DNA from 4 places in the Metabacillus sp. KH_069 genome. Region 1 is predicted to be linked to each of the others. Evidence: riboswitches for the same ligand, from Rfam matches in the RefSeq annotation. Region 1 holds a riboswitch; each other region holds the start of a gene.
What was found. A riboswitch is a leader RNA that binds a small molecule or an ion and turns the genes downstream of it on or off. The one in region 1 is predicted to bind S-adenosylmethionine.
Positions count from the first base shown of each region.

Region 2: linked by a shared signal. The riboswitch ahead of AC3ISE_RS01210 (Na+/H+ antiporter NhaC family protein) and the one ahead of AC3ISE_RS04815 (MetQ/NlpA family ABC transporter substrate-binding protein) in region 1 are both predicted to bind S-adenosylmethionine.
Region 3: linked by a shared signal. The riboswitch ahead of mmuP (S-methylmethionine permease) and the one ahead of AC3ISE_RS04815 (MetQ/NlpA family ABC transporter substrate-binding protein) in region 1 are both predicted to bind S-adenosylmethionine.
Region 4: linked by a shared signal. The riboswitch ahead of AC3ISE_RS19475 (methionine ABC transporter ATP-binding protein) and the one ahead of AC3ISE_RS04815 (MetQ/NlpA family ABC transporter substrate-binding protein) in region 1 are both predicted to bind S-adenosylmethionine.

Region 1 covers NZ_CM174460.1:948,339-955,918, reverse strand. The annotation lists gene AC3ISE_RS04820 (phytoene desaturase family protein) at 1-844, shown strand, start outside; gene AC3ISE_RS04815 (MetQ/NlpA family ABC transporter substrate-binding protein) at 1,431-2,249, opposite strand; SAM riboswitch class I at 2,320-2,427, opposite strand; gene AC3ISE_RS04810 (phytoene/squalene synthase family protein) at 2,836-3,669, opposite strand; gene AC3ISE_RS04805 (phytoene desaturase family protein) at 3,662-5,137, opposite strand; gene AC3ISE_RS04800 (phytoene desaturase family protein) at 5,134-6,657, opposite strand; gene AC3ISE_RS04795 (hypothetical protein) at 6,854-7,580, opposite strand, start outside.
Region 2 covers NZ_CM174460.1:210,559-218,138, forward strand. The annotation lists gene AC3ISE_RS01185 (cupin domain-containing protein) at 1-182, shown strand, start outside; gene AC3ISE_RS01190 (aldehyde dehydrogenase) at 300-1,679, shown strand; gene AC3ISE_RS01195 (ABC transporter ATP-binding protein) at 1,812-2,537, shown strand; gene AC3ISE_RS01200 (ABC transporter permease) at 2,534-3,547, shown strand; gene AC3ISE_RS01205 (TetR/AcrR family transcriptional regulator) at 3,608-4,264, shown strand; gene AC3ISE_RS01210 (Na+/H+ antiporter NhaC family protein) at 4,336-5,622, opposite strand; SAM riboswitch class I at 5,722-5,829, opposite strand; gene AC3ISE_RS01215 (TetR/AcrR family transcriptional regulator) at 5,994-6,617, shown strand; gene AC3ISE_RS01220 (GNAT family N-acetyltransferase) at 6,689-7,567, shown strand.
Region 3 covers NZ_CM174460.1:4,369,646-4,377,225, forward strand. The annotation lists gene htpG (molecular chaperone HtpG) at 1-579, opposite strand, end outside; gene AC3ISE_RS21900 (MarR family winged helix-turn-helix transcriptional regulator) at 771-1,199, shown strand; gene AC3ISE_RS21905 (MFS transporter) at 1,212-2,420, shown strand; gene mmuM (homocysteine S-methyltransferase) at 2,840-3,799, opposite strand; gene mmuP (S-methylmethionine permease) at 3,774-5,177, opposite strand; SAM riboswitch class I at 5,258-5,362, opposite strand; gene AC3ISE_RS21920 (response regulator transcription factor) at 5,503-6,192, shown strand; gene AC3ISE_RS21925 (sensor histidine kinase) at 6,189-7,193, shown strand; gene AC3ISE_RS21930 (ABC transporter ATP-binding protein) at 7,295-7,580, shown strand, end outside.
Region 4 covers NZ_CM174460.1:3,852,364-3,859,943, reverse strand. The annotation lists gene AC3ISE_RS19480 (DUF4395 domain-containing protein) at 146-562, shown strand; SAM riboswitch class I at 636-743, shown strand; SAM riboswitch class I at 826-932, shown strand; gene AC3ISE_RS19475 (methionine ABC transporter ATP-binding protein) at 1,022-2,053, shown strand; gene AC3ISE_RS19470 (methionine ABC transporter permease) at 2,043-2,693, shown strand; gene AC3ISE_RS19465 (MetQ/NlpA family ABC transporter substrate-binding protein) at 2,707-3,537, shown strand; gene AC3ISE_RS19460 (oxidoreductase) at 3,963-4,817, opposite strand; gene AC3ISE_RS19455 (aldo/keto reductase) at 4,973-5,869, shown strand; gene AC3ISE_RS19450 (RNA polymerase sigma factor) at 5,981-6,487, shown strand; gene AC3ISE_RS19445 (hypothetical protein) at 6,477-7,040, shown strand; gene AC3ISE_RS19440 (MarR family winged helix-turn-helix transcriptional regulator) at 7,091-7,552, shown strand.

The DNA of each region.
Region 1 (7,580 bases):
GCTTGTACAGGGCGTTTATTATGTTAAAGGAGGCAATGTGAAAATTGCTGAAGCTTACCTGGAAATAGCAGAAAAGCTGGGGGTTCAGTTTCATTTTGGCAGTGAAGCTGTCAAAATAACTGTTGAAAAAAAGCGCGCGAGGTCTGTACTGCTTTCAGACGGACAGCAATTTGAGGCAGATGAATTTGTTATGAATGCCGACTTGCTTGAAGCTTATCCAAACCTCGTCCGCGAACAGGATCGGCCAAAATTCACCACAGCTAAACGCGACCGTTACCAGCCGTCCATCTCAGCATTCGTCATACTGGCAGGATTAACGATTCGCAATCCGCAATTGCTCCACCATAATGTCTTTTTTTCAGAAGACTATGAAACAGAGTTCCGTGAATTGTTTTCAGATCATCAATACAGCGAAACTCCTACCATCTATATTAGTAATTCTTCCTATAGTGACCGGACTGTTTCCCCGCATGGAGACAACCTGTTTATCCTTGTCAATGCTCCTGCGCTGACTAAAGAAGGCACGCTCGTTATTAACGAAGAAGAGTATAAAGAACGGATTTACGATTTATTAGAAAAAAAAGGCGTGCAAATTCGCGGCCATCTTGCCTGTGAGCGCATCATCACTCCGCTTGAGATATCAAAAACGTTTGGGGCCTACCGCGGGGCATTATATGGCATATCCGCCAACAGAAAAATAGATGCTTTTCTCCGTCCAAGCAACTTTGCAAAGGATATTAAAAATCTCTCCTTCGTCGGCGGAAGCACGCATCCAGGCGGAGGTTCGCCAATGGTTACGTTAAGCGGCATCCATGTAGGAGAGGCTTTAGCAAAAAGATATTGAACGGCTTCATGAAAGAGGGGCTGTCCAAAAAGTCATTTTTTACTGACTTATTGGACAGCCCCTTCTTTTGGGACATTGCCCCATCAAAAGTTTCAGTATTAAAGAGAATGACGCCACTTTTTAAGCTTTGAATCGTTAAAAATGGCAGCACTACTCGGAATGATGCCATTTTTTAAGCTTTGTATCGATAAAAATGGCAGCACTACTGGGAATGACGCCACTTTTTAAGCCTTGAATCGTTAAAAATGGCAGCGCTACTGGGAATGAGGCCACTTTTTAAGCTTTGAATCGTTAAAAATGGCGGCACTACTGGGAATGACGCCACTTTTTAAGCTTTGAATCGTTAAAAATGGCAGCACTACTGGGAATGACGCCACTTTTTAAGCTTTGTATCGATAAAAACGGCAGCACTACTGGGAATGATGCCACTTGTTAAGCTTTGTATCGATAAAAATGGCAGCACTACTGGGAATGACGCCACTTTTTAAGCTTTGAATCGTTAAAAATGGCGGCACTTCTGGGAATGATGCCACTTTTTAGCTTTGTATCGTCAAAAGTGGTAGTACTGCGGGTAGCTCCTTTCTCTCTATTGCTTCTGTTCCATCCATTCAGGCTTTCCAAAACCTGCAAAATCTTTATCAATCGCTTTTTCAAACCCTTCAGATTGAACAACTTCCTTAATATCTTCAGCAATCTCTGAATCTGCATCTTTCGTATTCATCACGACACGATTGCGGTGCACATCATTCATATCCTCAAGCTTAACTGCGTCTGCAAGATTCATTTTCGCAGCTAAAGCAAAATTCCCCGGTACTGCAGACAAATCTGTATCCTCCACTGCTCTTGGCAATTGGGCAGCTTCTACAGGAACGAATGTTAGTTTTTTAGGATTTTTGATCACATCTTTTTCAGATACTTGGATCGGACTCACATCTTCATTCAGCTCGACTAATCCTCCATCTTTCAAAATCTGGAGAGCGCGCGCTGCGTTGGTTGGATCATTTGGAATCGCCACAGTCGCGCCCTCCTTCACTTCACTGAGGGATTTGATTTTGTCAGAATAAATTCCCATAGGTGCAGTAGGCACAGTAATCACTTCGGATAAATCCAATTTGCTTTGTTTTGCGAAGGTTTCCATATAGATTTTATGCTGAAACAGATTAGCATCAAGCTCATCATTGCCGAGCGCCTGATTTGGCTGAATGTAATCATTGAATTGAACAACCTCAACTTCGTAGCCTTTTTCCTCAAGTCCCGGTTTTATAGCCAGCTCAACCATATCTGTGTAAGGACCTGCTGAAGCTCCAATCTTAATACTCTTCTTTTCTCCATCTGCTCCTTCTGCACCGCAAGCAGATAAGACTCCCATAACAAGTACAATAAGAGCTAAAACTAATTTTTTCATTCTTTCTCCTCCTATTTTTCCACACAAAAAAATTCCCCTTTCATTCAGAAAGAGGAATCGTATGTATGACGACTTATCTTCCAGAATGAACAATCATTCTGCAGGATTTAGCACCGTTCCATTTAAGGAGGTTGCCGGACTTCGCAGGGCCTGTTCCCTCAGTCTCTCTTGATAAGCAAGCTATTAAATTTGAATAACGTAATTTTATCCTGTATATTCCAATCTGTCAATCACTATTTTAGAATAATCAAAATAGTGAGATTAAAAACCGACAAAAAGCACCGTCCCGATGAAGACGGTGGTTCAGCTATCAGGTCAGGTCAGCTGCTTTTACTGCACTTTACCTTTGCTACTTGACCAAGTTAATGCTGCTAAACTGCTTTTACTACACTTTATCCTTTATACCTGACCAAGTTTATGCTGCTAAACTGCTTTTACTGCACTTTACACTTTATACCTGACCAAGTTTGTGCTGCTAAACAGCTTTTACTGCACTTTACCTTTTATACCCGACCAAGTTTATACTGCTGCCCGCGTAAACCTCACCAGCCTCATAAATTCTGGCTGCCGCAGAGCCAATTCAGAATCAGATCTGCGACAGTATAGCATGTTTTTCTTCATTCGAAACAAAGTTCCGCTCACCGAACACATCGTAGTCATTCAAACGGATTTTATTGAGTATAGCTCTGTAAAAGTGTCCGGCAGCTTTTACAGGTGCTCGGGCATGAAGAGGATACTCATTCATCGTCAGCATCGCCGTGTCATACTGTTTCTCCGCTTCAGCGGCAAGATGCTCCCATACTCTGATGAATTCTGGAGTAACGTTCTGCTGCTGAAGATCCCGCTCTGTCAGCTGATGTTTTCGCATAATGTCTTTAGGGACATAAATCCGGTCACGTTCGAGATCCTCACCGATATCACGCAAAATATTTGTCAGCTGCATCCCAAGTCCAAGTGCAATGGCTCCCTCTCTAAGAACCGTCTTCTTTTTAGGTGCCAGAATGGGCAGAAGCATCAGACCGACTGTACTTGCAACATGATAGGAATAATTCAGCACTTCCTCCATAGTCTCATAGCGGATTTTCACAAGATCCATACCCTGTCCTTTTATCATATCCCAAAAGGCCGGAACATCCATTTCATACTGCCGGAAGGTGTCGTGAAGGGCAACCCACATAAAGTTTTCATGAGAAAAACTGCCTTTTAGAAAGTCCTCAAACTCCGTCTGAAATTGTCTGAGCTCTTCTTTCGGATTCTCCCCTTCGTCAACGATATCATCTACGATTCTGCAAAAAGCGTATACTGCCCAGACAGCTTTCCTCTTTTTAGAAGGAAGGAGAGAAAAAGCTTTATAGAAAGTTTTAGAATGATGCTGAATGACTTCTTCACATTGTTTATAGGCAAGGTTTAAATCAACCACTCAAACTCACTCCTTCACTCTCTTTGTTCTTATGATCTGACAAGATGGCTGATACCATCAATTTCGCACCCTGCATCACAATCGGTATCCCGCCTCCCGGATGAATGGATGCTCCCGCTGCATATACATTTGACAGCTTCGAAGGCTTTACCTGAGGTCTGAAGACGCCTGATTGGAATAAGGAAGGCGCAATGCCGAAGCTGCCTCCCTGAAAAAGACCTTCCATCTCTTTATCTTCAGGTGTACGGACCTTCATCCACTGAATGGATTCTCTGAGTCCAGGGAATCCCCGCTCCTCAAGCTGATCGATCATTTTCTCGATAAAGCCATTTTGCTCCTTCCAATTGATTCTGCTTCCGGAAGGCACAGGAATTAATGCATAGAGCACCCCATGCTCCTCAGGCGCAAGCGAAGAATCGATTACAGAAGGATGAAAAGCATAAAAGGACGGATCTGTAGGAACTTCTTTAGTAACAAAAATTTCTTTCATATGCTGATTAAAATCTGAACCCATAAAAAATTGATGAACAAGTGCATCCTTGTATACTTTGTTTAAGCCGAAATAAAGCATGACGCAGCTTGATGACGGCGTATAGGTTCGGGGCGGCATCGATTCTTGTGAAATCAGCTTGGATGCTCCTGGAAAATCTCCATTTAAAACAAAGGAATCTGCTTTTATCACATTGCCGTTAACAATCAGTCCCTCTGCTTTTTCGCCGTCTGATAAAACTCTTTCAACATTCGCGTTCTTTACAACTTCTACACCATGTTTTAAAAGTTCTTTTTCTAAAACGGTGACAAGACTTGCATAACCGCCTTTTAAATAATAGATTCCATGCTGATGCTCGCTGAATGAGATGAGTGAGTACAGAGCGGGAGAATCAAGAGGATTGCCGCCTATATACAGCGTCTGCAGAGAGTATGCCTGCCTGATCTTTTCATCCTGAAAATAAGCTTTGAGTGAGTTATTCACAGATTTATAAGCCTTCAGCTGCATAAGTGTCTGCAGGTTATGCCGCGTCCAGAACGTGCGCTTGTCGTGAAATGACTTCTCAAGAAATTTTGACTTTCCAAGCTGAAACCGAATCTCCATATCTTTCATAAACGTTCGGAACCCGTCTTCATTTCCGGGAAAATTTTCGCTTATTTCCTGGAGCTGGCGTTCTATAGAATTATATTTTGTATAAGACACACCATCTTTAAACTGCAGTTTATACAATGGGTTAATATTGATTAATTCGTACTGATCACTTGATACCCCTGCCTCTTGCAGAATCTCTGTCAGCATTTCAGGCAAAAGGACAATCGTCGGTCCTTCATCAATCCTGTATCCTTGTTCCTCTACAAAAGCCAACCTGCCGCCAAGCTTGTTCCTTTTTTCAAAGATTGTGACATCATATCCGTGTTTCCTGAGCATCAGCGCTGATATCAGACCGCCGATCCCGCCGCCCGCAATCGCTATTTTCATAGTGCATTCCCCAATTTCTTTTCAGATTTTAAAGGTACAGGATGACTTGTTTCCTTCATGAGGGCATTGGTTGTGATCCGTGCTGATTCCAATATGGTGGGAAGCCCGCTGCCGGGATGCGTCCCTCCCCCCACCAGCCAGCAATGATTCAGCTCTTCAAACTTGTTGTGCGGTCTGAGAACCATCATTTGCGTCAGCTGATGTCCTAAATTAAACGTTGCACCTTTGTATACGAGAATGTCTTCCTCCCAATTTTTCGGAGTTATGATTTTTTCCGTTTCAATATGAGCTCTCAAGTTTTTAAATTGCGTCTTTTTCTCAATCGTTTCAAACACCAAATCTCTGAACGAATTCTGATGTTTTTCCCAGTCAATTCCGCTGAAATTATTAGGAACCGGGGCAAGTATGTAAAGGGCAGACTTGCCTTCAGGTGCGAGTGTGTCATCTGTCACGCTGGCATTTTGAATGTAGATGGAAGGATCCCCTGACATCTTCAGCGTTTTTGTAATTTCTTCCACATTATTCTTATAGTCTTCTGAAAAAATAATGGAATGGTGAGGAAGATCATATTTCTTATCAAGTCCAAGATAGATCATGAAAGTCGAGCAGGAATATTTTTTCTTTTCCAGTTTCTCTTTGGAGAATTTCCTCAAAATGCCTGGGTCCACTAAATTTGACATTACGTGGGCAAAATCACCATTAATGACGACTTCGTCTGCATGGACTTTCGTTCCGTCCTCTAAAATTATTCCTTTTACATCCTTTTTCTCGACCCATAGTTTTTTGACTCCTTTGCCGAGATGAAGCCTCCCGCCGTATTCTTCAAGCACCTTTCCCATCGCTTTTGACAGCTGATTGACTCCGCCTCTTGGATGGAATATTCCGTATTCATGCTCCATGAAGGATAGAATTGAAAAGGCTCCCGGGCAGTCCCACGGCGACATGCCAAGGTACTTCGACTGAAAGGTAAACGCGTATTTGACTCTTTCATCCTGAAAATAATTGGAGAGTACATCGTATAAAGATTTCGTAACCGTAAGCTGTGGAAGCGCCTTAATGACCTTCCAGCTCATATAGTGGTGAAAACGGTCCATCTTGCTTTGAAGAATCGGTGTCAGGGCAGCCATTTTTTTCCGTGTATCATTCATGAATTTGAAGTAGCCCTTCCCGTCTCCTGGTGAAAACTCTTCTAATCTCTTGACCATTTCATCTGAATTTCCCGTCATTTTTAAAGATCGATCGTCAAAGATCAATTCGTACATTTCTTCTAGTTCAATCATGTCCATATAATCATGAAGGTTTCTGCCTGCTGACGCAAAAATCTCTTCGGCAATATGAATCATGCTCAGAAAGGTTGGCCCCATATCAAATGTGAATCCGTCCATTTCAATAGAGGCGTTGCGTCCTCCCACATATGGCTGTTTTTCATAAACGTCTACTTGGTACCCCTGACTGGCCAAGTTCATGGCAGCTGCCAAGCCGCCAGGTCCTGCACCGATGACTATGATTTTTTTAGCCATGTTTTACTCCTCCTAAATACTATACAATACTTATACAAACATTATACAACTCGATTTATTAAAACACAATTAATATGGTGTTCTAAGTAGTAAATATCTTTCCCAAAAGAAAACGAACTCAATAGCTTTTCAGATCAATTGATTTTAAAATATGGCGAAAGACGAAACATCCTGAAGCCATAAAAAAAAGACCGGCTCAATTCGCCGGACTTGCGTCAATCATTTTGACTGCAGCCTCAAACTGCAAAATTTCGTTTTCCCAGATTGCATTCCCTTTGATCACCTGATCTTTAAGGCCATCCGGAATGACAAATGTCCCGTTGACAGATTCAAGCTGTTTGACCTGTTCTCCGTCAAGATAATAAATTTCATATTCAGGATCTTCTATTCTGTTAGACGCACTCAGCCTGAACGTGTTTGCGTAATAAATGTCGATAGTCTCACCTTTTAAGTCGTTTATGTAATATGGCTCTTTATCTTTGGTACAGTCTTTTCTTTTAAATTCGCAGTATTCAGGTTTAATGCGGCTAAGTGTTGTCTCATTCCATTCAACCGAAATTACCGGCGGCTTACTGAGATCGACTGTTTCCACCGCCTCCGGGCTGTCATTAGCGGAAATGAGATAAATCGGAGCTGCCGCACAGGCAATAATACCTGCAGCAGCTGCGGCCTCCCAGACTCTGAACCTTCCCCTTTTCAGACCCTTCCTGTACAAAAAACATTCATCCCCAAGAAAAAACAGAAAGCCCGAGAGAACAGTTATCATAACCAGCGGATATATTTCGCGAAAAAATATCAGGCCTGCAGCTGATGATGACAGCATATGAATGGAAAAATTCAATGCTCTTCTGCTTTCGCCCTTATTTCGGACAATGTAATAGGCAAGAATACTGACAGGAGTACCAATAGCGAAGATAAATGAA
Region 2 (7,580 bases), 740 kb from region 1:
GCATTGGAAAAAGCTCGGATTTTCAAGTGATGGGAGCCTATCCAGACGATCAGGAAATGGATATGTGCACCGGTAAGAAAGAAGAGCGGCCGCAGGCATTAAATCGTATTCAAAACGTACCGTTGCCTGAAAACGATCCTTTATTAGGAAAAGGCGGACCAATGTTTGATTATTGGAAGTGAAAGCAGGCTGGTTTGTCCTGCTTTACATTCCATATTAATTGACAGGTAATCCTATCATCGTGTATTATATGTTTATAAGATTAAACATATAAACACTTTAAGAGGTGGATAAAATAAATGACTGCAGAAGAACAAATACAAGCTCTTCTCTCCAATCAAAGAGCCTACTTTTTAAAAGGATACACTAGAAGTGTGCAGGGAAGATATGATCAGCTCGGCAAGCTTCGTCTAGCTATAAAGGAAAAGGAACGTGCGATCATGGATGCATTGAAGAAGGATTTAAACAAATCCGAGTTCGAAGCCTATTCAACAGAGATCGGCATCCTTCTCGAGGAGATTTCTTTCTCTCAAAAGAATCTTAAAAAATGGGCTGCTCCTAAAAAGGTGAAAACAGCCATGACCCACATTGGTACAACTGGGAAAATTGTTCCGGAGCCTTTTGGAACAGCCCTTATTATTGCGCCTTGGAATTATCCGTTTCAGCTCGCAATATCTCCGCTTGTCGGCGCGATTGCAGCAGGAAACACAGCGATTCTGAAACCGTCTGAATTTGCACCGAATGTATCAAAGCTTCTGAAAGACCTGGTAGAAGAAATCTTTCCTGCAGAACTTGTCGCAGTGGTTGAAGGCGGTATTGAAACGAATCAACTGCTGCTCGCTGAGAAATTCGATACGATTTTCTTTACAGGAAGTGTACCCGTCGGAAAAATCGTGATGGAGGCAGCATCTAAGCACCTTACACCGGTCACATTGGAGCTTGGCGGAAAAAGCCCGTGTATTATCCATAAAGATGCTGATTTGAAGCTCTCTGCAAAAAGAATTGCCTTCGGAAAATTTACGAATGCGGGTCAAACCTGCATCGCACCAGATTATCTGCTTGTTCAAAGTGACGTAAAGAAAGAATTTTTATCGCTGCTTCAAGCTGAAATAACGGAAATGTTCAGTGAGAATCCGCTTTTGAATGAAAATTACAGCAGGATGATCAGTGGGAAGCACTTCAATCGATTAACGGAATTCTTCTCAGACGGTAAGGCAATTTTAGGCGGAACAGCCGATCGTGATTCATTGAAAATTGCTCCAACGATTTTAGATGAGGTAAAAGCGGATGCAGCTGTTATGCAGGAAGAGATCTTCGGTCCGATTTTACCGGTAATGGAATATGCCGATTTAGATGAAGCTATTACCTTTATTCAAGCTCGCCCTAAACCACTTGCTCTTTACCTATTTACTTCAAGTAAACAGACGGAGCAGCAGGTCATTGAACAGGTTTCCTTTGGCGGCGGATGCATAAACGATACACTCATGCACATTGCAACCCCGCATCTTCCATTTGGGGGAGTAGGTGAAAGCGGGATGGGCAATTATCACGGCAAGTACAGCTTTGAAGCCTTTTCTCATTACAAAAGTGTTCTCCACCAAACAACAAAATTTGATTTCAGCTTCAGATATCCTAACGCAAAAAACGGACTGAAATTGATAAGAAGATTGCTAAAATAAAAGAAAGCAGCGGACTGTACAAGGTTCGCTGCTTTTTAGCGAAGAAAAAAGTGATTACTCACTTTACAAAAGAATATACATAGCTTAAGGTATAAATGAGTGATTACTCACTTTTATTTAGGAGGTTTTCATATGAGTGCAAAGAGCATCGTTCTCCAATCAGTTTCAAAATCATTCGGTAAAAAAGAAGTGATAAAAAATGTTTCATTTTCAGTAGGAAAAGGAGAAATCTTTGGTCTGCTGGGACCTTCAGGGTCTGGAAAAACAACGTTAATTAAAATGATAGTTGGCATTGAAGAAGCTAGCACCGGGGAAGCAAACGTGTTAGGGGTGAAAATGCCGGATTTAAAATCTCTGAAAACGATCGGATTCATGGCACAGTCAGATGCTCTTTACGGAGAGCTTACCGGAAAAGAAAATATCGCTTTTTTTGCCGCTCTCAGCGGTCTAAAAGGAAAGAAGAAAAAAGAGAGAATTCAGTATGTGATGGATCTTGTTAACCTTTCTGAACATGCATCTAAACGGACAGGAGATTATTCAGGGGGAATGAAGCGCCGTCTGTCGCTTGCAATTGCCATGCTTCATGAACCGCAGATCCTTGTGCTTGATGAGCCGACGGTGGGGATTGATCCAATCCTGCGACAGTCGATTTGGGGGGAGCTTCAAAACATCAGGCGTACAGGAACGACGATTGTTGTGACAACGCATGTAATGGATGAAGCTGAAAAATGTGACAGGATTGGCTTCATTCGGGAAGGAATCCTTATCGCTTCAGGAACGCCTGAACAATTGAAATCAAACTCTGAGTCAAACACCATTGAAGAGGCATTTTTAGCTTATGGAGGTGCAAAAGAATGAGAGTGCTTGCGATTGTGATTCGGATCATTCAGCAATTTGTCCGGGATAAGCGAACGCTGGCGCTGATGCTTATTGCCCCTCTGTTTATCCTAACATTAATGAACTTTATTTTTGACAGTGAGGCGTACTCACCTAAAATTGGCGTGTACGGAGCCCCGGAGAAATTGGTGACAGTTCTCAAGGATAATGATAGTAAAGTCATAGAATACGATGAAAATGCACCGGGAAAATGGGTGAAAGCAGACAGTCTGGATGCTTTTGTTTCTTTTGATAAAGGGGAAACAGAGATTACATTAGAAGGCTCTGATCCGAGTGTGAGCCGGGCGGTGCTTGGTCTTATGCAAAAAAGCGTAAAACCGGATCAGCAAGCAGAGCCTGATGTGAACTACCTGCACGGATCAAGTGATATGACATCCTTTGATAACATCGGGCCAATTCTTATCGGCGTATTTATCTTTTTCTTTGTTTTCCTGATTGCAGGTGTTTCTTTTCTGCGTGAAAGAACAAGCGGAACATTGGACCGGATTATGGCGACGCCGCTTAAACGATGGGAACTGGTTCTTGGATATGTGATTGGATTTGGTATTTTTACTACATTTCAGGCCATTTTGATATCGGCATTTTCCATAAGTGTGCTGGACATGATGATGGAAGGACCTTATTTCTATGTTCTTCTTATTACGTTTCTTCTTGCTATGACCTCTTTAACACTAGGCACCTTGCTGTCTACATTTGCAAATAACGAGCTGCAGATGTTTCAATTCATACCGCTTGTCATTGTGCCGCAAATTTTCTTTTCAGGTCTTTTTAAATTGGAAACGATGGCGGATTGGCTGCAGTCCATCAGTTATGCCATGCCGCTTAAATACGGTGCGGATGCTCTGCAGGGGATTATGATTAAAGGATATGGATGGAGCGATATTGCACAGGATGTCTATATTCTGCTTGGATTTTCCCTCGCTTTCCTGATTCTTAATATCTTCGCGTTGAAAAAGGTGAGGAGGCTGTAATGCCGGTGTTATCTTTTTCATTTATAATAGGGAATATAGATGAATGAGGAGTTTTAAAAAATGAGCAATCAATTTTCCATTGAAGAACTGCTTAAGCTGACCGATGAAGATGTCAAGATGAGTGAAAAACAAAAAAAGGTAGTGGAAGCTGCCATTGAAATTTTTGCAGATAAAGGGTTTGCAGCAGCATCAACCAGCGAAATTGCAAAAAAAGCGGGAGTGGCAGAGGGCACGATCTTCCGTCATTATCAAACGAAAAAAGACCTGCTGTTCTCGATTGTCATGCCGACCATAACGAAATTCATTGCCCCGTTTTTAGTGAGGAATTTTCTTCAGGATGTGACAAAACAGAATCATCAGGATCTTGAACAAATGCTGAGATTCATTCTTGAAAACCGCTATGAGTTTATCAAGAAAAATCATCCAGTGATCAAGATTCTGCTTCAGGAAGTTTTTTTTCATGAAGAGTTCAGGGGGGAGCTCCGCAAGGTCGTTCAAGAACATGCAGTTGAGAAGCTGAAGCAGCTGATCACGCACTTCCAGGCAAAAGGCGAGATGGTTGAAATGCCTCCTGAAACGGTTCTTCGAATGATTATCACCACTATTATGGGGTTCCTAATTGGAAGGTTCATCATCCTGCCGGATCTGGACTGGGATGATGAAGCGGAAAAAGAATATACGATTCAGTTTCTTTTGCATGGATTGATGAAGAGGTAAGGCTGCTCGTAGAATGAGCGGCTTTTTCTCATAAAAAACAGAGTCCGATTTACGGACTCTGTCAATAAGATTTACCGGGATTCTTTAAATCTCGGATAGCCTATAATTATAGCAACAATACCCATGATGGCTATTAAGAATGGGTAAAAAGAGAATGGCAGGATATCAGTTGGTGAAATCTTAGCAAATTGAGCGGCAGTCAGCATTTGAGCACCGTAAGGAATTAACCCCTGTATACTGCAAGAGAAAATATCTAAAAGGCTCGCAGATTTACGTTTATCAATCTCATACTTAACCGCCATATCTTTTGCGAGAGAACCTGCTGCAATAATAGAGATCGTATTATTCGCAGTTGCAAGGTTTGTCGTGCTGACAAGACCGGCAATGGCAAATTCTGCTCCTTTTTTAGAAGCTATTCTTCGCGTCATCGCTTCTAAAATAAAGTGAATGCCGCCGTTTCGTTTAATTAATTCAACCATTCCGCCGATTAAGAGTGAAAGAATGACTAATTCGGCCATCCCCATAATACCATCTGTTATTTTCTGAAGAAATGCCGTTAACGTGTAGCTGCCATCAGAAAGGCCGATGATTCCGCTAAGCAGGATACCTCCAGTTAAAACAACGATTACATTCATTCCGAAAAGCGCTGTTACAAGAACGGCTATATATGGCACCATTTTAATGAAACTGAATTCTCCGGGAGAAACTGGTGATTGATTGCCGAGAGAAATGACAATTAAAACGACACTAGTTATAATGGCAGCCGGCAAAACAATGAAGAAGTTTACCTTGAACTTGTCTCTCATTTCCGTTTGCTGTGTCCGAACGGCTGCAATCGTTGTATCCGATATAAAAGACAGATTATCCCCGAACATTGCACCGCCAATTACGGCAGCCATAGCAAGAGCTACTGAAATATCAGCTTCTGCACTGATGGCAACGCCAATTGGAGCAAGCGCAGCAATTGTTCCCATTGAAGTACCCATTGCAAGTGAAATGAAAGCCCCAATGATAAATAACCCAACAATCAAAAAGCTTTGCGGCAAAAAGGTAAGAGCAAGATTGACAGTTGATTCAACTGCTCCCATTCCTTTGGCCACTTCTGAGAAAGCCCCAGCCAAGATAAATATAAACACCATGATCATTAAATCAGGATGACCTGCCCCTTTAGCAAAGCTCTCCACTTTTGAAGTGAATGTTTCTTTTCGATTCATCATAAGTGCAGCGCCCGCTGCAATGATGATTGCTACTAGAATGGGCATTTTATAGAAGTCTCCGGTGATGATGCCGGAACCTACAAACAGACCGATAAATATGAGTAAGGGCAGCAGCGCCCATCCATTTCCTTTCGTTTCCATGTGAACCACCTTTCTTTTCGTAAGGATCTTTCAGTGTGCATAAAAAAAGATCTCTTCTAAAATAAGAAGAGATCTTATATCCGGAATGGAAATAAGCTCTTCTCATTTTTCAAGCACAGGGCTTGCTGGAATTGGCACAGCACTCGGAAATCCGAGTCCGCTGCCGAGGCGTCACAGGGCCAGTCCCTCTGCCTCTCTTAATAAGAAGATATATGTGAGCTTTTAAAAAAGTCCTTTCCTACATTAAGGGGTTATTGTGTAAAAGTCAAATGGTAGATTTAACAAATATTTTTTCGAAATTGTTTGAATTTACCGTCATCAGTGGAATAAAATAAACTATATAGTCGGTTTTTAAGGAAGGCGGTGTAAAAGTGGCTCCAATCGTTTCAAATGAATACAAGGAAAAAAAGAAGCGCCATATCCTGGAAAGTGCCCTTAAGGCATTTGGCGAAAAAGGATTTCAGCTTGCAACAATAGACGATATTGTTGCTGAATCCGGGTTAAGCAAAGGGGCGATCTACAACTATTTTAAAAGCAAGGAAGAAATTTATCTTCAGCTGATGCAGATGCGGACAGAGGAGAATATCACCAAGCTGAAAAATACCTTTCAAGAGAGCGGAACTGCAAAAGAAAAACTTCACCAGTTTTTCAAAAACTACGCGGAAATTGAGCTGTCTCAAAAGTGGCAGAGAATGATCGGGGTTCACCTTGAATTCTGGATTCACTCAGGCAGGGACGAAGAGCTGAAGCGAGTCATGACAGACCGTTATGACAATGTCTATCAGGCCCTGCTCATTGAGATCATCGAAGAAGGCATCAGGCAGAATGAATTCAACAAAGACACTGATCCTTCGCTCGTATCTTCTATGGTGTGGGGAACTATAGATGGCATTTGCCTTCACTATTCAGTAATAGGCGGGAGTTACCCTTATGAAAAACAAATTCGCGCTTTAGAAGAAATGATCTTCTTGTACTTGGAAAAAGGGAGAGCTTAAGTTTTTAAAAGGATCATCCCAGACACTAAGAGGTTAGAAAGCTTACAGTCTACTGAGAAAAGGGGTACGTTATGATCACCATTAAAAGATTGTCTCAATGTACGCTTGAAGAAGCATTAACCGCATGGAATAAAGGCTTTGAGGGATATTATTTTGATATGACGCTGTCTCTTGAGAATTTTTTTAATCGAATGGTGCTTGAAAACCTTTCGCCGGCATTATCTGTAGTTGCTTTTCACGGCTCGAAGCCGGTTGGGCTTGTTTTGAATGGAATCAGAACCATTGATGGCAAAAAAATTGCATGGAACGGCGGAACCGGTGTTGCTCCTGAGTACCGAAGCAAAGGAGTAGGGGTCAAGCTGATGGAAGAGGTATTATCCCTTTACAAAAAAGAAAATGTAGACACAGCTACTCTTGAAGCCGTTTCTCATAATGATCGTGCGATTAAGCTTTATGAAAAAATGGGCTATAAGGTAGTAGACAGGATTGCACACCTCGGACATTCAGCTCCGCTTAAGCTCGAAAAATCAAAAGGCGGATTCCGTGTTCAGGTAAAAAAGCCGCGGGACGTACAGAATATCCCTTTCTATAACAAGCTGGCGCCATGGCAGGTGCAGTGGCAAAACATCAGAGATGGTGAGTCTATTCTTGCTGTAGACGAAAAAGGGGAAACCATCGGATTCGCCCTGTCAAAACGGAAATATGAGGACGACGGAACGCTATCTGGCATCCTTTTATTTCAATGTGAGGCACACCCTGAACATCAGGAGAAAGAAGCCCTTTTGCGCTCGCTGCTGCATGAAGCATTCGCATTCTCTAACACGGAAGAGATTCAAAGAACAGCTGTCAATCTATCTAAATCCAATCAGCTGGTCCATGAAATCTTAGAAAAAGAGGGATTCATCGAAAAAGCAGAGCAGGTGTTTATGATCAAAGAGATGTCTGCATAGAATCCATTCATTT
Region 3 (7,580 bases), 1.0 Mb from region 1:
GGCTTTTAAGCGGTATTCTTCTAAATATTCATCAAACGAATCATCTTCTGTGTTTTCTTTGATGCTGAGAACAATCTCTGTTCCAACCTCTTCCTTCTCACAAAGTTCGATCGTATAGCCGTCTGCTCCCCTAGAATACCATCTGTAAGCTTCTTCGCTGCCGATTGTCTTCGTTGTGACCGTGATGGCATCAGCTACCATAAAGGCTGAGTAAAAACCTACCCCAAACTGACCGATAATGTCACGGCCATCCTTCAGCTCATTTTCGCTTTTAAAAGCCAATGAGCCGCTTTTCGCAATAATCCCGAGATTGTTTTCAAGCTCTTCCTTTGTCATCCCAATCCCCGTATCTGAGATTGTTAATGTTCTATTTTCTTTGTCTGCACTGACTTTTATGTAGTAATGATTTTGGTCAAATGATAGGCTGTCGTCTGTTAAAGCTTTGTAATAAATTTTATCAATCGCATCACTCGCATTTGAAATCAGCTCTCTTAAAAAGATTTCTTTTTGAGAATAAATTGAATTGATCATCATTTCCAATAGTCTTTTAGATTCTGCTTTGAACTGCATTTTTTCCATTGTCATTCTCCTTTCAGACTTCTTTTTAGCACTCTTTTCATGAGAGTGCTAACCACTAATTTAATAACATATATTCCCGTTTTGTGTCAATAACCAGCTTCAGGAATTCATCAGGTAGACAAACACTGAATGATTTTGTTATATTAGTTACCTAGAGTAACAATTATCCAGGGTAACTATTATTTGATGAGGTGTTTCCTATAAAAACATACCAAAAGTTTTTTCAGCAGCTTCTGCTGTTATACCGCCCTTTTGAAAACAGACTGAATATTGAGCTCGCCAAACACGATTTGTACAGAGCACAGTGGTCAGTTTTGCATTACTTATCCAATTACGGGACAGCTACGCTTGTTGAGCTTGCTGATTATCAAAGTGTTGAAAAACCTACCGTTACAAGAACGATCAGCCGCCTGGAGGAACTGGGCTATGTAGAGCATGTTCCCGGCAAGGATAAGCGTGAAAAGAGAATGCAGCTTACAGACATTGGGAGAAAGGTTTACGGAGATGTCCGCGTAACAATCGATGAATATGAGCAGGAGATTTTAAAAGGGATTTCAGAGGAAGAACAGCTTGAAGTCATCCGGATTATGGGAGATATCCGGAACAATATTAGAGAGTAAGGTGATACAAACGTGAATCAGACAGCATCCAAACTATGGACGAAAGACTTTATTGTCGTGTCGTCCATCAATTTTTTCTTAACGTTAATCTTTTACTTATTAATGGTGACCATTGCGGTCTTTGCAGTAGATGAATACAGTGCCTCTACAAGTGCGGCGGGACTTGTAACCGGGATTTTCATTATTGGCGCATTGATTGGCAGGCTATTAATTGGAAGGCTAATCGTAACCTTCAGCCGGAAAAAAATCCTGTATACCGGGCTTATCCTGTTTACCCTGACAACAGCCTTTTATTTCTTTGAATTAGGCCTTGGCTTCCTTCTTGTAAACCGTCTGGTTCATGGAATTACACTGGGTATGGCCAGTACAGCAACAGGCACCATCGTAGCACAGATTATTCCCGCTTCGCGAAAAGGAGAAGGCATCGGGTACTACAGCATGAGTGCAACTCTTGCAACAGCCATTGGACCATTCATCGGACTGTACTTGAGCCAGAACGCAAGCTTTCATACGATCTTTACTTTCTGCGTTGCATTAGGCGCCGGCAGTTTAATCATTGCCTTTTTCCTGTATGTGCCCCCGCTTGATGGTTCAGCAAAAAAGGCAGAAGTACGAGGATTCAAACTTTCAAATTTTGTAGAGCCAAGAGCTTTGCCGATTGCATTTATCACCCTTGCGGTGGCGTTTTGTTATTCAAGTGTCCTATCTTTTATTAATTTCTACGCAATGGACATTCATCTTGTCAGCACAGCAAGCTTCTTTTTCATCGTCTATGCGGCAGCTGTTTTGGTATCACGCCCCTTCACCGGCCGTTTAATGGACAAAAAAGGAGCAAACTTCATTATGTACCCTGCCTTCCTCTTGTTTGGAGCAGGTATGTTCCTTCTCAGCACAGCAAGCACCAGCTTCATTTTCTTGCTGTCCGGTGTACTGATCGGTCTTGGATTTGGAAACATGCAATCAACGACACAGGCGATTGCCGTAAAATTAACGCCGCCTCACCGGATGGGGCTCGCCACTTCGACATTCTTTATCTTTCTTGACGCTGGTTTAGGATTTGGACCATATCTGCTTGGTTTTGTCATTCCGGTGACAGGCTACAGCACGCTGTATGTGATTTTGGGCTTTGTAGTTCTAGCCAGTTCTCTTCTTTATTACTTCCTGCACGGGAAGAGTGAAAGGACTGCGTGGGCAAAAGTTAATGCTTCTGCATCAGCATGAGAGCAGTGAGAAAAAGAGACTGGGACGTAACGATCATCTCCTGAATGAAAGCCGAACATTGAATAGTGCGAAAACCATTAAAAGAAAGAGCTATTTTCGCCATAAATTGTTGTTTTTCAAGATAAATAATGTCCGTTCCTTTCCGCTCCAGGAACTTGCTTTCCGCGGGGAGCATGGGAGCCTCCTCGGCGTTGCCTGTGGGGTCTCCCATTTTGCTCTATATCCCGCAGGAGTCAAGTTCCTTCCGCTGCAATCCACTTAAGGTTTCTAACATTTAGTACTTCAGCAACAATATTTATGAAAAGAGCCAAAGAAAAAAATCCGAACTAAAACGAAATTCAAGTTGGAATTTCACATAATAGTTCGGATTTTTCTTTGGCTGAAAACCATTTGTCCCAGCCTCTTCTCTGTTCTATTTATTAAACTTCAGATTGACCAGCCCGCCATTTTTTTGAAATCTTCTCAATATGGCGAGGTGCTGTCCGGCAGCATCCCCCAATTAAGCGGGCCCCTGATTTGTACCATTCTTCTGACTGTTGATCCAGTTCAAGGCAAGATTTTTGCCCATGCCATGTTTTAGTTTCCGGATTATACGCTTCTCCAGAATTAGGGTATACAATAACCGGTTTTTTTGTCTGGCTGCTGATCACTTTTATGGCTTCATTCACCAATTCCAGTGGTGCACAGTTGATGCCAATTGCAGCAATTTGTCCGTTGCACCCGAAGGTATTTGCACACACCTCGAGGAGGGTGCCATCACTAATCGCTTTCTCATTTTTCAAGGAAAAGGACAGCCATGCATATGTATTGGGAAATTCCTTCAATAAAGAACTTAATACGTTTGCTTCCTGAAGGGAAGGAATTGTTTCAAATGCCAGTAAATCAGCACCTGCTTCAATCAAAGCTGATATTCTTGGACGATGAAATTCTTCTAATGTTGCATCCGTAACACCATAGTTGCCTGTATACTCCGAACCATCTGCAAGATAGGCGCCATAAGGACCAATTGATGCCGCAACCAATGGTTTTGGTCTAACAGCTCCCATTTCTTCCTTCCAAAAATCATCTCTTGCTTTTTTGGCAAGCAGCACCGTTTTCTTCATTAATTGCAAGGCTTCTATTTCTTCGATTCCCCGCTTCAAGAACCCATCAATTGTTGCCTGGTAGCTTGCCGTTATTGCACAATCCGCTCCCGCACGGAAATAGTCTGAATGAACCTGATAAATCAATTCCGGGTTTTCAAGCAATATTCGGGCTGACCAAAGGGGATCGTCCAAATCACAGCCATGCTGCTCAAGCTCTGTAGCAAGTGCTCCATCAAGAATCATAATGGAATGGTCATGTAAAATAGCGTCAATTGGATTGATTTTCTGCTGCATATCCTTCTCCTCTTTCCTTTACATACTGAGTTAAATAATAGCTTCCATAACAAATCAAAATAAATGGAATGCCGCAATAAAGTGCAATTCGCTGTGCAGGGTCAAATGCGATTCCAACTAATGATGCGAGACACAGCACAAAAGATGCGATCGGCACCAGGGGATAGAAAGGCGTCCGGTAAACCAGATCCTTTACTGAATGACCTTCTTTGATATATTGTCTGCGAAAGAAAAACTGTGACGCACTAATACTCATCCAGACGACAACCACAGCTAAACCTGAAATGGAGACAAGGATGATATACACTGTATCTGGCGCAATGATGCTTGAGAATAAAGCCAAAGTACCGCCCAGCATGCTGAATATCACAGCATATATAGGTACACCTTGTTTTGTCACTCTAGCAAAAATAGGTGATATGGTTTTCTTATTTGAAAGAGACCAGAGCATTCTGGAAGCAGCATATAGACCTGAGTTTGCTGCAGACAAAATTGCCGTTAAGATAACGAAATTCATGATATCTGCTGCAAATGGAAGACCAATTCGTTCAAGAACAGCAACAAAGGGGCTCTTTAAAACCCCTGAATCCGATGCAGGCAGCAGCGCCGATAATACAACAATCGTTCCTACAAAAAAGAGGATCAATCTCCATAATGTTGTTCGAATCGCGATGGGTATTGTTTTTTCAGGCTCTGCCGTTTCTCCGGCTGCGACCCCTATTAATTCTGTTCCCGAATAAGCAAAGTTCACAGCAAGCATCGTCATGATCACGGCAAATGCACCATTCGGAAATAACCCTTCACTTGTAAGATTCGTAAAGAATGGAGCAGAACTCGAGTCCGTCAGCGGAATAAAGCCAACAATTGCGGCTCCTCCTAAAAGAATAAAAATCACTATGGCAACGACTTTAATCGATGCAAACCAAAACTCAGACTCCGCAAAAAACTTAACCGTCACAGCATTTAATAAAAAGATCATCAAGGCAAATACCGCGCTCCAAATCCAGACGTTAATGGACGGAAACCACCTTTGCATCAGCAGCCCAGCTGCCGTGAATTCTGAACCTAACGCAACCGTCCAAGTAAGCCAATACAGCCAGGCTACTGTGTACCCTGTTCCTGGACCAATATATTTAGCGGCATAGCTGTGAAATGCACCAGTCTCCGGCATATGTACTGATAATTCCCCTAAACAAAGCATAACGAGATAAACGACCAGCGCCCCAACTAAATACGACAGGATGGTGCCAAACGGTCCAGCCTGCTGAATCGTATAACCTGTACTTAAAAATAAACCTGTTCCAATGACACCTCCAAGCGATAACATGACTAAATGACGAGATTGCATTTTCCTCTGAAATTGCTGCTGACCTTCCATTTCTACTCTCCTTTTTTTCAAATCCAAAAAAATGAAAAACGCACTCTTTAAAAAGAGTGCGCTGCTGACAAATAAAGGTATGCTTATCTATCAGGTTCATTCACCCGCTGGAATTAGCACAGTGTCATCATAGACCTGCTGCTGAGGTTTCAAAGGGCCAGTCCCTCCACCTCTCTGGATAAGAAATTATTTTTTTATTACAATAGCAATCTATTGAAACAATGTCAAGATTAGTATGAATATTCCGTGCAATGTGATCTATAGCACACAAATCTGTTTTACTATACAATAATTGTAAAAGAAACCTTATAGTGTGGTGACATTTTTGTTCAAACTCCTTTTAATTGAAGATGATTTAACCCTGTTTAATGAAATGAAAGAAAGATTAAATCAATGGTCATATGATGTTTATGGAATCACTGATTTTAATAAAGTGATGCAGGAATTTTCAGAAGTTAAACCTGATTTGGTCATCATTGATATTCAGCTGCCGAAGTTTGACGGTTTTCATTGGTGCCGAATGATCCGTGCCCATTCAAATGTGCCGATCATCTTTCTGTCCTCGCGGGATCATCCGACTGATATGGTCATGTCCATGCAGCTTGGGGCCGATGATTTTGTCCAAAAGCCTTTCCACTTTGATGTGCTGATCGCGAAAATTCAGGCCATTCTCCGTCGTGTTTATAACTACAATACTGAACAAGTAAGTCTGAAAACATGGTGCAATGCTGCGGTTGATTATGAACGAAATACGGTTACGAATGAAGCAGGCTCCGTTGAACTGACAAAGAATGAAATGTTCATCCTCAAACTGTTAATTGAACAAAAAAACAAAATTGTCAGCAGAGACAAACTCATGAACAGCCTGTGGGATGATAAACGCTTCATAAGCGACAATACGTTAACAGTAAATGTCAACCGCCTGCGAAAGCGGCTCGAGGAGATTGAATTAGGCCGTTTTATTGAGACAAAAGTAGGACAGGGCTATCTTGCGTCAGAAGAGGAAATGCTATGATCCGCTGTTTCTTAAAAGAGCGCCGCAGCTGGATTTTCTTTTTCATTTTTATTCATGTCCTGATTCTCTTTGTCTCTTTCATCGATTCAGCCATTCCATTTGAGCCTGTTTTGTATATTGTCTTCCTTTCCATGATCTCATTCTTTGTTTTCTTAACGGTTCGGTACAATAAAGAAACCGCTTTTTATAAAAGCCTGGAGGATCGGGAAAACAACCTTGATTTATCAAGCATTCCAGTACCGGAAAGTCCATTTGAACAGTTGGTCGAAAAAACGCTCATCGAACAGGCAGAGATGCTGAAAAAAGATGCTATGCACAGCAGAATTTCGCTTGAACAAGAAAAAGATGAACTGTTATCGTGGATTCATGAAGTGAAGACCCCGCTAACTGCCATGCATTTAATGATCGAACGCATGGAAGACGATGCAATGAAAACGCAATTGACGTATGAATGGCTGCGGATTCACCTTCTGCTTGATCAGCAGCTGCATCAAAAACGGATTCCGTTTATAGAAAACGATTTGTATATTGAAACAGTCGACTTGGAAACGGTGGTTTTTAATGAGATTAAGACGCTGCAGTCATGGTGTATTCAAAAAGGGATTGGATTTGACATTCAGCTTGATCAAAAGGAAGTCCTTAGTGATGCGAAATGGCTGGCATTTATTATTAGACAGATCTTAACGAATGCAGTGAAATACAGCGAAGCCTCTGACATTTCTATAAAAAGCTGGAGTCAGGATGATCAAACAAGGCTTGAGGTGAAAGATTTCGGCCGGGGCATTGATCAAAAGGACCTGCCGCGCATATTCGATAAAGGCTTCACATCGACCGTCAACCATCAAGATCACGCTGCTACAGGGATGGGGCTGTATCTCGCTAAAAAAGCAGCCACTCCCCTTCTGATCGATATTCACGCACAGTCAATCGTCAATGCAGAAACAGCATTTGCGTTAACTTTTCCTAAAAGGAATGATTTTGCGGCCGTCATTAGCGTGTGACAAGAATGTCACATGCTTTTCTATTTTGTTCGCACAATAAAAGGAAAAGGACCTTTCTCCTTTTTATAATAAAGGTAATGAATGAAGAGGAGGAAGCGAGTATGGCGATATTAGAAGCATCAAAGCTCCATAAAAGCTACGGAAATAAGTTTAATAAACAGGAAGTCCTTAAAGGGATTGACCTTTCGATACAAGAAGGCGAATTTGTCAGCATCATGGGTGCATCCGGTTCAGGCAAAACAACGCTGCTGAACGTCCTGTCTTCGATTGATAAAGTAAGCGGCGGGACCATTCAAATTGAAAAGAAAGAAATGACGGGCATGAAGGAAAAGGAGCTTGCTGAATTCAGAAAGCATCATCTCGGCTTTATTTTTCAGGATTATAACC
Region 4 (7,580 bases), 1.5 Mb from region 1:
ATTTAATTCTGATTGGTTTAGTTGGTTTTAATGATCGTATCATGATCAGCTTTTAACTGTCAATAGATTCCTGAAGCATTTGTCTTCACAAAAGACAAAAACTGGAGTAAAATACTTATATTCCAATCAGACAGGTGGGATTTAAATGAACGCCATTCCTAAACCTCTTGTATTAACGAATCAATGGTTTATTGTTTTATCTGTTGCAGCCGCTTGGATTACAGGATTTGGCTGGTTTCTTCTTATACCTCTAATAGCAGGATTAATGGGACTTCTTTTTAAATTTAATCCTATTATGAAGACGGCAAAGCTCTTTTTGAGAAAAAAGCCTTCAGAATATATACCAGAGGATTTTGACCAGCAGCAGTTTAATCAGCTTATTGCAGTGATCTGTCTTAGCCTTGGTTTTCTTGGATATATGATGAACTGGATGACTCTGGCATATATCTTTACCGTTATGGTCGCGCTTGCTGCATTTGTTGCCATTTTGGGCTTTTGTGTGGGCTGCTTTATTCGTTTTCAGTGGCAGCAATATCGATACCGCAGGCTTTCTAAGCAGTGATAATTTTTCTGAAAAAGTGTTGACTTTCTGAAAATACCAGCGTAAAGTAGGACTCACATCGAAAATATGAAACTTCTTATCACGAGAGGTGGAGGGATTTGGCCCTTTGAAACCTCGGCAGCAGACTCCCATGAGAACTGTGCCAACTCCAACAAGCGTGATTTCGCTTGAGAGATAAGAAGAGTGAACGGTCTTTTACCTATGATCTTACCCTCTTCTTGGCTTTCAGGAAGAGGTTTTTTGTTTTCAAAAAATTAATAGATTTCTTATCCAGAGAAGCGGAGGGACTGGCCTGATGATGCTTCGGCAGCGGACTTTTCTAAAAAGTACTGTGCCAATTCCAGCAGGCGAGAAGCCTGGGAGATAAGAAGAGACCTAGTGATTCTTTATGAAGTCATGCCCTCTTCTTGTCGGATAGAAGAGGGTTTTTTTATTTTAAAAATTGCGGGAGGCATACATATGATTCAATTTGAAGGCGTCACAAAGGTTTATAACAGCGGAGGTAATGAAGTGAGAGCACTTGACGGCATTGACCTTCATGTTAAACAAGGGGAAATTTGCGGAGTGATCGGATTCAGCGGAGCCGGTAAAAGCACACTGATCCGCACAGTGAATTTGCTTGAGCGTCCAAGCTCTGGGAAAATCATTGTCGATAATCTTGATTTAACAGCTCTTTCCCAAAAGGAAGTAAGGCAGGTTAAGCGCAAAATCGGCATGGTCTTTCAGCATTTCAATCTGCTGAATTCCAAAACGGTATTCGCCAATGTTGCGATGCCGCTTCTTCTTGCAAAAACCTCTCAAAAAGTAATCAAAGAAAGAGTAACAGAATTATTGTCATTTGTAGGTTTAGAGGATAAAGCGAACCAATATCCTGACCAATTATCAGGCGGTCAAAAGCAGCGTGTCGGAATAGCCAGAGCACTTGCAACACAGCCTTCTATTCTATTGTGCGATGAAGCAACGTCCGCACTTGATCCTCAAACAACAGGCTCCATTCTGAAGCTTTTGAAGAAGATTAATCAGGAATACAACATAACGATTTTAATGATCACCCATGAGATGTCCGTCATCAGGGAGGTTTGCGACAGGGTGGCCGTGATCGAGGGCGGAAAAATTATCGAATCAGGTTCAGTCTTCGATGTTTTCTCAAATCCGCAAACAAAAACAGCTTCGAATTTTGTCAGCTCGGTTCTGAACGATTCCATCCCGGAATCTGTGCTGAAATTAGTGCAGGAGGAGAATGCTCCGGGACAGATTTTCAAAATTAACTTTGTCGGCAAATCTTCAGGACAGCCGCTGCTATCTCAGATTGCAAAACGGTTTGATCTTGATATCAATGTTTTATTTGGAAACATCACAGAGCTTCAGGGCATCCCGTTCGGTCATTTGATTGTTGAACTTCAGGGAACGGAAAGTGAAATTAAACGGGCTTTATTAGTGATGAATCAGGAAAATGTCACAGTGAAAGAGGTGGAAGCACATGCTAGTTGATTCACAGCAAATTATTGATGCACTGATAGAAACACTTGCGATGACAGGTTTTTCATTGCTTTTCTCAACCTTGATCGGACTGCCGCTTGGTGTGCTGCTGGTCATCACAAGAAAAGGTCACCTATGGGAGAATGCCATTATTTTTAATATCTTGAACGGCGTCGTCAATATCTTCCGTTCTGTACCCTTTATCATTTTAATGGTCGCAATTGTTCCTCTTACCAGATTAATTGTAGGAACTTCAATTGGGACAGCAGCAGCTGTAGTACCGCTTGTCTTTTATGCAGGTCCATATATTGCGAGATTGATTGAAAACTCATTATTAGAAGTGGATCCAGGGGTCATCGAGGCAGCAGAAGCTATGGGAGCAACACCAGCGCAAATCATCTTTAAATTTATCGTTCCGGAAGCATTAAGCTCGCTTGTTTTAAGCCTTACAATCGCTACAGTCGGTCTTGTCGGAGCATCAGCGATGGCAGGTGCTGTCGGCGGAGGAGGACTCGGGGATCTCGCCATTACATACGGCTATCAGCGCTTTGATACGGCGGTCATGATCATTACTGTTACAATCCTTGTTGTGCTCGTTCAGGGACTTCAGTCATCAGGTAACTTATTATCTAAAAAAATCAGAAGACGATAGGGAGAGAAACAGGATGAAAAAATTTATAATCTTAGCACTAATTCTAGTATTGGGAGCTCTTGCTGCGGGCTGCGGAAACAAAACAGCAAACGGAAAAGAAGAAGTAAATGTCAAAATTGGCGTTAGCGGATCAGATAACCGCATTTGGGATTTTGTTGCAAAGAAAGCTGAAAAAGAGGGCATCAATATTGAGATCGTCACATTCTCAGATTACGTACAGCCAAATCTGGCACTATCAGAAGGTGAGCTTGATGCAAATGCATTCCAGACTATCTCTTATTTTAACGCATTCAAAAAAGAACACGATCTTGATCTTTCACCGATTGGTACAACTGTCATCGCGCCGCTTGGGCTTTACTCTGAAAAATATAAATCAGTTAAAGACATTCCAGAAGGCGGAAAAATTGCCGTGCCAAACGAAGCAACAAATATGGGCAGAGCGTTCCTTCTGCTTCAGGATGCAGGCTTAATTGAATTGCCTGAGGACTTTGATGGAAATGGTTCATTGGACAAAATCGTCTCAAATCCAAAAAACCTAGAAATTGTCCCTGTTGTTGCAGGCCAGACACCGCGTGTGCTTCCTGACGTAGCGGGATCAATCATTAATAACGGTATTGCTGTGGATGCAGGCTTTAGCCCAGTGAAGGACTCCATTTTCCATGAAGATGAAACGGCTACTCCATATATCAACATTATTGCAGCACGTACAGAAGATAAAGATCGCAAAGAATTGAAGAGAATTGTTGAACTATATCAAGAAGAAGATACTGCAAAATTTATTGAAAAAGAATATGACGGAAGCACGATTCCTACATTTGTGCCTCTAAGCAAAATTGGAGAATGAAATTAAGAATTATATGCAATAAAGGAGTGGAACAGTAAAGAGACTGGGACGTAACGATCCTCTCCTGAATGAAAGCCGAACATTGAATAGTGCGAAAACCTTTAAAAGAAAGGGCTATTTTCCCATAAATTGTTGTTTTTCATGATAAATAATGTCCGTTCCTTTCCGCTCCAGGAACTTGCTTTCCGCGGGGAGCATGGGAGCCTCCTCGGCGTTGCCTGTGGGGTCTCCCATTTTGCTCTATTTCCCGCAGGAGTCAAGTTCCTTCCGCTGCAATCCACTTAAGGTTTCTAACATTTAGTACTGTAGCAACAATATTTATGAAAAGAGCCAAAGAAAAAAATCCGAACTAAAACGAAATTCAAATTGGAATTTCACATAATAGTTTGGATTTTTCTTTGGCTGAAAACCATTTGTCCCAGCCCCTATTTCTTATTGGGCAGCAGTTTCCCAATAATAATCGCTTCCCAAACGCTCCACGGCAGAACTCTTTTTAAGAAAAGAGACAGACGAACCCCTTTCCCAACTATGTATCTCAATTTAACAACCGTCTTTTTTTCACAAAGTTTTACTATGAGTTCAACAACTTCGGCTGGATTTCCAAGCTTTTCTCTTCCCAGTTCAAGTTCATTTTCTATTCCAATCATATATTGATAATAAGGAGAACTTGCATCCATTGAAACAGGCGACACTTTCTTGCCTGTTGTCCAAATATTTGTAGAAAAAGACCCGGGCTCAACCAAAATGACATCAATTCCGAACGGCTTTACTTCTAGGCGAAGACTTTCACTGAAGCCTTCAAGTGCATGTTTTGACGAAACATACGGAGACAATCCAGGAAAACCAATCAATCCGCTGATGCTGCTCATATTAATGATCTTGCCGCTTCGCTGTGACCGCATAAAAGGAAGAACAGCTTGTGTAACGGCAATCACGCCAAAAAAATTCGTCTCAAATTGCTCTCGGTACTCATCCACAGTTATTTCCTCGCCGAAGCCTCCATATGCATATCCAGCGTTATTAATAAGAATGTCTATTTTGCCTCTTTCATTCAAAAATTGGGTAAGCGCCTGAATGGAGTCAGCGGACGTGACATCAAGCTTAAGCAGAGTCACACGGTCGCTCAAGCCATCATCCTCAATCGATTTCATCAGCAAATCCTTCTTTCCCATGTTCCTCATTGTTGCAATCACATCATATCCGGCCTTTGCAAGTCTCTGTGCAGCAAGCATGCCAAACCCGCTTGAAGCCCCGGTGATAAGCACGGTCTTTTTGGACATCCATTTCTCCTCCGTATCTTATATTCTTTCCTTTATTATAGATGCTTTCATCGAAAAGCGGGCGTAAGAGATTTCTAGATTCAAGGTGAATCTTTCGTATAATTATCAGAATTATTATAAAATTAAAGCGCAGACATGCAGAAAGGAATGATGATATGGAACGGCGCGCTTTCGGTAAAACAGATATGAATGTAAGTGTTCTAGGTTTTGGAGCAGCAGAAATAGGCTTTTCAGAAGCAACGCCTGAAACAGTCGACCGTCTGCTTGGCACCGCTCTTGATGCAGGTTTGAATGTCATAGACACGGCAGAATGCTATAACATCAGCGAAGAATTAATCGGCAGCACCATGTCTCATAGAAGAGACGATTATTATTTATTTACAAAATGCGGACATACATCGGGTTTAAACGGTGATGACTGGGATCCTGCCATGCTTGAACAATCGATTGACCGCAGCTTGAAAAGGCTGAAAACGGACTATGTGGATACCATTCATCTCCATAGCTGTTCTGAGGAAGTCCTGCGCAAAGGGGATGTTATTGACGTTTTAAGGCGGGCAAAGGAAAAAGGAAAAACCCGGTACATTGGCTACAGCGGAGATCATACAGATGCCCTTTACGCCATAAAAACCGGGGCGTTTGATACATTTGAAACGTCTGTAAGCATAGCTGATCAGGAAGCAATTGATCTCACCATTCCAGAGGCTTTGAAAAGGGAAATGGGCATTATTGCAAAACGGCCGATTGCCAATGTCGCCTGGAACTATCAAGAGAAGCCTGAGAATGGCTACTATCAGGAATATTGGGAAAGGTTTCATAAGCTGGAATATAGCTTTCTGGAGGGGAATCTGACAGAAGCTGTTGAAAAAGCTCTTCGTTTTACTTTGACCGTTCCCGGTGTCCATACGGCCATCGTCGGGACAGCGAAGCCAGACAGATGGACCCAGAATGCCAAACTCGCGAGCAAGGGAAATCTTACTGAAAAAGAGTACAAAGAAATAAGGTCTCTCTTCCAAAAAGCAGCCCAGTCTGATTGGGTTGGACAAGTTTAGTGAATTTCGTTGAAAAATTCAGTCTGAAAAGACTGAATTTTTTTAATTTAAGTGAGAGAATGAAAATAAATAGACGTCTAATTAGGTAAAGAGTCCAAACGGGGTGGATAAATGAACGAACATCACAGGGAAATCGAGCGGATGTTTAAGCTGTTCGGAGATGATCTGTATCACTTCCTTGTTTACTACAAAGGAACTCATGATGTGGAAGATGATGTCCAAGAAGTGTTCTTCAGGGCTTTAAAAAGCAATTTTCGCGGGGATTCTCATCCGAAAACATGGCTGATTGGCATTGCCAGAAAACTTGTCATCGATCAGCGCCGCAAGAAACGGTTTCTTTCTTGGCTGCCAAAACCCGAGCTGCCGAAAAGTCCTGATGACATTCTGATAGAACATGAAAACATAAGGGAAGCCTGCAAAGCAATCGATGCACTGAAAACAGAATACCGAGATGTAGTCATGCTGAGAGTGATCTCTGAGCTTTCTGTGGAAGAAACGTCAGAAGTTCTCGGCTGGACAAGGGAAAAAGTCAGCCGCACGTATTACAGGGCAATGAAGAAACTAAATCAGAATGGACAGGATGCTATTAAGAAAGGAGGGGCTGAACTTGAATCCTGAAAATCTTCAGTTTCCGAAAAAAACGTTATCTCCCGAACAGCGCGAGAGAATCAGCAAGGCCCTTTCCAAGAATCGGCCAGGAGTTTCCCTTGCCGTGATGCACAGGGTATTCCAGCTGTCAGTCACATTGTTTCTTTTAATCGGAGTTGGCATCTTTTCTCTCTTTTTTGTAAGTGGTGAAAAAGGGGAGGATGCACGAAATGGGGGAGCGAAATACAGCATACAGCTTCCTGATGGAATCGAAGCAGAGGGAAGCGTAAATACACTGATTTTTAAACAAGGTGAAAGGACTGTAGGAGGCACAGCTCCAACTACACCTGAAGAAAAGCAAAGCCTTGAAAGCGGACCTGGAATCTTTGAAAAAAAAGAAATAAATGACTTAAAGTATCCTGCTGTAAGAATACTCGAGCATGTTAAAACAATGACTGCTATTCAAACCTATCACTATTTCGTTCAGACAGAAGAAAAAACATGGGTAAGAGTTTACTTCCATACACCTTACGTAACTGAAGAACAAGCTGCTGAAGCTATGCGAACGTTTTCAATTGAGTAAGCTGAAGTCAAATACAGTTGACTTCAGCTTTTTTTCATGTTAATTTGTATATGCAAATGAAAAAAGGACTGATGAAAGTGAATGAAGAAGAACAAGTATTAATTCATTGCCTCTATTTTACTGCAAACCGCTTTGCCCGCAATATGACGAAACTTGCTGAACAAGTTTTTAACGTTGGAGATCTTGCTCCTTCTTATTTGTATTTGATCATGACTGTGAAGTTCCATCCGGAAATTACACAAAAAGAACTATGCAAAAAGCTGTCAATTGCACCGTCAACCAGTACTAGATTTATTGATAAGCTTGAGAAGCAGCAGCTTGTGAACCGAAAAGTGAACGGCAAGCAATCATTTATCTCGCTGACAGAAGAAGGAGAAAAAGTGTACACCCAGTTCCGTGATTCTTTAAAGGATCTCTTTGAAGACTATTCTGATGTACTCGGACGCGATTTCAGCTTAAATTTAAGCAAAATGCTTCATGAAGCAAGCAATAAATTAGAGAAAGAAAAATAAAAATTTTTTTAAGTTTTCATTTGCATAT